DNA from 2 places in the Vreelandella halophytica genome. Region 1 is predicted to be linked to the other one. Evidence: riboswitches for the same ligand, from Rfam matches in the RefSeq annotation. Region 1 holds a riboswitch; the other holds the start of a gene.

Region 1 (2,388 bases):
TTGGCGGACGCCTTGAAAATCCCGAAGGCGTCCATCTCGAAGCAGGCGCCAGCTTTCAATGCCTCAAATCCCTCTTCGATGCGCAGCTTCGTACCGCCCGCCCGTAGCTGAGCAAGCCCATGGTGGGCACCATGAGTAACCGATGCACTACCATATAACCCCTGCTGCTGATCGTCGCTTGCTTCGATCGCCAACGCCGCTGCGCCGTCGCCGAAGATAGCGCGCGTTTTAGGCTCATACGGATTAAGGCCCGCCGAGGCGATATCACTGGCGAAGAGCAAAACACGCTTCCAGCGCCCGCAAGCGATGCCCATGGCGGCAATATCCAGGGCCGTCACAAACGAGAGGCAGGTCTGGTTGACATCGAAACTGGGCACGCCGGAATCTCCCAAGCCCAGCTGGTGCTGTACCAGCGCGGCCGTAGAGGGGATCGGCTGCTCCATCACGCCACACCCGCCAATGATCACATCCGGCAGCGTTTCGCCCCATCCCGCTCGAGCCAATGCCTCGCGAGCCGCAATCGCGGCCATACTCGAGGTGGTCTCTGCCCCGCTGGCAACGTGGCGAACGGCGATACCAAACTGGCTCTCGGTCCAGCCGGGTGTAAACCCCTGTTCCTCATCCAGCTCAAAAGAGGAGAGCTTTTTTGAGGGGCGGTAACTGCCCCAGCCTACAAGCGCGAAATTACTGATCATGGATGCTCGTCTATTCAGTATGCTGACTTACTTTAAACCGGGCCTTGATTCAATTGCGACCATAACCATAATAAAAATTAGCCACCCCTTAATCACTTGCTACATCCTCGTGGCTGCATCAAACTACTTTTAGCGCGGCTGGTCGCCGCGCGTAACGCTTGACGGGGTGCCGGTAACGCCGGCTGAGATGGTGCCGATTCAACAGCACTGATCCCGTTGAACCTGATCTGGTTAGGACCAGCGTAGGGATCAAGCGACAGGCAGCAACTAAAGATAACCTCACCCTGCCTCAGCCTCCCTTTGCGCGTCCTCTCTATTTAGTCTTTCTAAAGGGAGAGCCTCCATGACGAAAACAGCCCACTTTCTGGCCGAAACCGCCAAAGTCGATGCCGCCGCCATCGCGCCGCTGCCCGCCTCCACCAAGCGCTATATAGAAGGCTCGCGGCCAGACATTCGCGTGCCGTTTCGCGAAATCACCCTGTCGCCGACTACCACCAGCGGGGTAGATGAAGAAAACCCGCCGCTGCTGGTGTACGACACCTCCGGCCCCTACACCGACCCCGCCGCGCAGATCGACCTGCGCCAGGGCCTGGCGGAGCTGCGCCGGGCGTGGATCGAGGAGCGCGACGACACCGAGTTTCTGGAAGGATTGACCTCGGAGTACGGCAACCGCCGCGCCAACGACCCCACCCTTGCCCAGCTGCGGTTCGATTTGAAGCGCACCCCACGCCGGGCGAAAGCGGGTCACAACGTGACCCAACTACACTACGCCCGCCAAGGCATCGTGACGCCAGAGATGGAGTTTATCGCCATCCGCGAAAACCAGCGTCGCCAAGCGTTGGGCGATGCCGAGGTCGAGCGTATTTTAGGCCACCAGCACCGGGGCCAGAACTTCGGCGCCAGCATCCCCGAAGAGATCACCCCGGAATTCGTGCGTTCTGAGGTGGCCCGCGGCCGGGCGATCATTCCCAACAACATCAACCACCCGGAAAGCGAGCCGATGATCATCGGGCGCAACTTCCTGGTGAAGATCAATGGCAACCTGGGCAACTCGGCGGTGACCTCGTCCATCGAGGAGGAAGTCGACAAGATGACCTGGGGCATCCGCTGGGGCGCGGATACCATCATGGATCTTTCCACCGGGCAGAACATCCACGAGACCCGCGAGTGGATACTGCGCAACTCGCCGGTGCCCATCGGCACGGTGCCGATCTACCAGGCGCTGGAAAAGGTCAACGGCGTGGCGGAAAACCTCACCTGGGAGGTGTTTCGCGACACGCTGATCGAGCAGGCGGAACAGGGCGTGGACTACTTCACCATTCACGCGGGCGTCTTATTACACTACGTGCCGCTGACGGCCAACCGCGTCACCGGGATCGTCTCCCGCGGCGGCTCCATCATGGCGAAGTGGTGCCTGTACCATCATCAGGAGAGCTTCCTGTATACCCACTTCGAGGAGATCTGCGAGATCTGCAAGCAGTACGACGTGGCGTTTTCCCTCGGCGACGGCCTGCGCCCGGGCTCGATTGCCGATGCCAACGACGAAGCCCAAATGGCGGAGCTGAAAACCCTGGGGGAGCTGACCCACATCGCCTGGCAGCACGACGTGCAGGTGATGATCGAAGGCCCGGGGCACGTGCCCATGCACCTGGTGAAAGAGAACATGGACAAGCAACTGGAGTACTGCGACGAG
Region 2 (2,388 bases), 740 kb from region 1:
CAAGGGAACGCCGCTACCCGCCAGCAATGCTTTCAAGCGTCTGGCCTGGTCGATCATGGCCGCATCGCTTGCGTGCTTGTCGCGAAGCTGCACGACGGTGACGCCACCGGCCACCGCCGCCTCGACCGTTTTTTCGAGCCCATAAGCACTGCACAGCGCCGCGTCGGTCACCAGATAAAGCGAAAGGTCGAGGCTCACTGCGGCGCTCCCTGGCTGTTGGCCGGGTCGACGTTCTCCCAAAGGCCCTGACGCGATAGCGTCTCGGGTGTCAGCTGATAGAGCGCATCCAACAGCTCGACCTGAAAGCTACCCGGGCCGTTGGCTTTTTTCCCCGCCCGGCTGCCCGCCAGCGCAAAGCCGGCCAGCGCGGCTACGCTCGCCTTGAAGGGTTGTTGCGGCGTGGCGGCAACGAAACCGGCCACGATGGCGCTAAGCCCGCCACCAAGCGTAGTCACCCGGGGCATCAGCGCGTGGCCACCGGTGACCCGGGCATGTTGGGTGCCATCGGTGATGAAGTCCTGCTCGCCGGTCATGGCCACGACACAGCCGTGGCGTTGGGCAAGCGCGATGGCAGCGTCGTCGGCCTGCTGGACATTGGCGGCGGCGTCCACGCCGCGACCGCGACTTTCCAATCCACTAAGGGCCAATACTTCCGAGGCGTTGGCGCGAATGACCGTGGGCTCGAGGGTTAAAAGCTCTTCACAAAGCCTTTGGCGATACGCCGTGGCGCCCACCGCGACCGGGTCCAGCACCCAAGGCTTTGTTTGGCGCCTGGCCACCTCGGCGCAGGCCATCATCGACGCTGCCCAATGCGGGGAGATGGTGCCGATATTGATCGAAAGCGCATCCGCTATCGCCGTGAACTCCGGCGCTTCTTCCTGGGCATGCAACATGGCAGGCGAGGCGCCCACGGCCAGCACGAGGTTGGCGGTCGAATTCATGGCCACGAAATTGGTCATGCAGTGTACGAGCGGCGTCGCGTCATGTAGCGCGCTCAGGTAGCGTCCAAGGGGGGGTAGAGTCATGGCATCCTCCCGGGCGGGAGGTGGTGAGAACACCACGACTCCCTACGCCGGTACTATCCGGTTCAGGTTCAAAGGGTACGTCTCAGCCCGTTGCCGGGCGCCCCTGTCGTGGGTCTACTATCCGGATACCGAGGTGGCTTGTAAAGCCTGGCGAGTATCTAGTGCACGGCATCCATGGCGTGCTGCTGTAAGGTGATCAGCGGGACGATGTCGAGGGTTTTCTCATGCGTGCCGGACAGGATGACCGGCGGTGCCAGGCCGACATCGGCGGCTTCCTGCCAGCGCTTGGCGCAAAGACACCAGCGGTCGCCCGGCGCCAGGCCTGGAAAGCCGAATTCCGGGCGCGGGGTGACAAGGTCATTACCCTGCGCCTGGGAGAACGCCAGGAACTCTTCTGTCACAATGGCGCACACCGAGTGTACGCCGATGTCATTAGGGCCTACGCGGCAAAAACCGTCGCGGTAGAAGCCTGCTTTAGGACTATGGCAGCAGGGTGTTAAAGGCTCACCGAAAACGTTACGGTCACGAGACATGATGCCTCCTGAGAGCAGGGCTGGAATTAGCCAAAGTCTGCCCTCATGGTTAAGTTTGTATGTCGAACGGGCGTTGAATGTGCGTTGCACCTGTATCAATTAGACTACAGCCTTGTACAAAGTCTCGGTTTCGTCAAAGTTTCGCGTCAAATAAGGAGTGTTCCATGAGTTTCCAGGGCGAGCAGCATCCCGGCGTCGTACCAGCGCCGGCCAACACGCAAGGCTTTCGTTTCAACCACACCATGCTGCGGGTGAAAGACCCACAAACGGCACTGGCATTTTACTCGCGCGTATTTGGCATGCAGGTACTGCGCCGGCTCGATTTCGACGAGATGCAGTTCTCGCTCTACTTCCTTGCCAATGTCGAAAGCGACGAGCAGATTCCCGAAGATACCCGGGAGCGCACGACCTGGACGTTCAGCCAGAAAGGCCTTTTGGAGTTGACCCACAACTGGGGTATTGAGGCGCAGGCGGATTTCGCCTATCACGACGGCAATGCCGAGCCCCAGGGCTTTGGTCATATCTGCTTTAGCGTGCCGGATCTTAACGCCGCCCAGGCCTGGTTCGACGTCAATGAGGTAACGTTTGTGAAGCGCGCCGAACAGGGCAAAATGAAGGATGTCATCTTCGTGAAAGACCCGGACGGCTACTGGATCGAGGTCATTCAGGCGGACTTGATGGCCGAGACGGGCGACTAGCGTGGCGCATCTGCTTTTTCGGCTGCGCCATGTCACCGATGAAGAGGCGTCGGAGGTGCGCGCGCTGCTCTTTGAGCGCGGCTTCGATGTCTACGAGACCCAGGCGGGCTTTTTCCGGTTGGGGGTCGATGC

The links. A riboswitch is a leader RNA that binds a small molecule or an ion and turns the genes downstream of it on or off. The one in region 1 is predicted to bind thiamine pyrophosphate.
Region 2: it holds a riboswitch for thiamine pyrophosphate, as region 1 does, so the genes downstream of both, thiM (hydroxyethylthiazole kinase) here and thiC (phosphomethylpyrimidine synthase ThiC) in region 1, are expected to answer to the same signal.

Annotation. Positions count from the first base shown of each region.
Region 1 is NZ_OZ309107.1:943,741-946,128, reverse strand. It holds gene ACWHXT_RS04410 (3-oxoacyl-[acyl-carrier-protein] synthase III C-terminal domain-containing protein) at 1-695, opposite strand, end outside; TPP riboswitch at 848-961, shown strand; gene thiC (phosphomethylpyrimidine synthase ThiC) at 1,039-2,388, shown strand, end outside.
Region 2 is NZ_OZ309107.1:208,697-211,084, forward strand. It holds gene thiE (thiamine phosphate synthase) at 1-198, opposite strand, end outside; gene thiM (hydroxyethylthiazole kinase) at 195-1,025, opposite strand; TPP riboswitch at 1,048-1,140, opposite strand; gene ACWHXT_RS01045 (DUF2237 family protein) at 1,184-1,558, opposite strand; gene gloA (lactoylglutathione lyase) at 1,723-2,256, shown strand; gene ACWHXT_RS01055 (DUF6164 family protein) at 2,258-2,388, shown strand, end outside.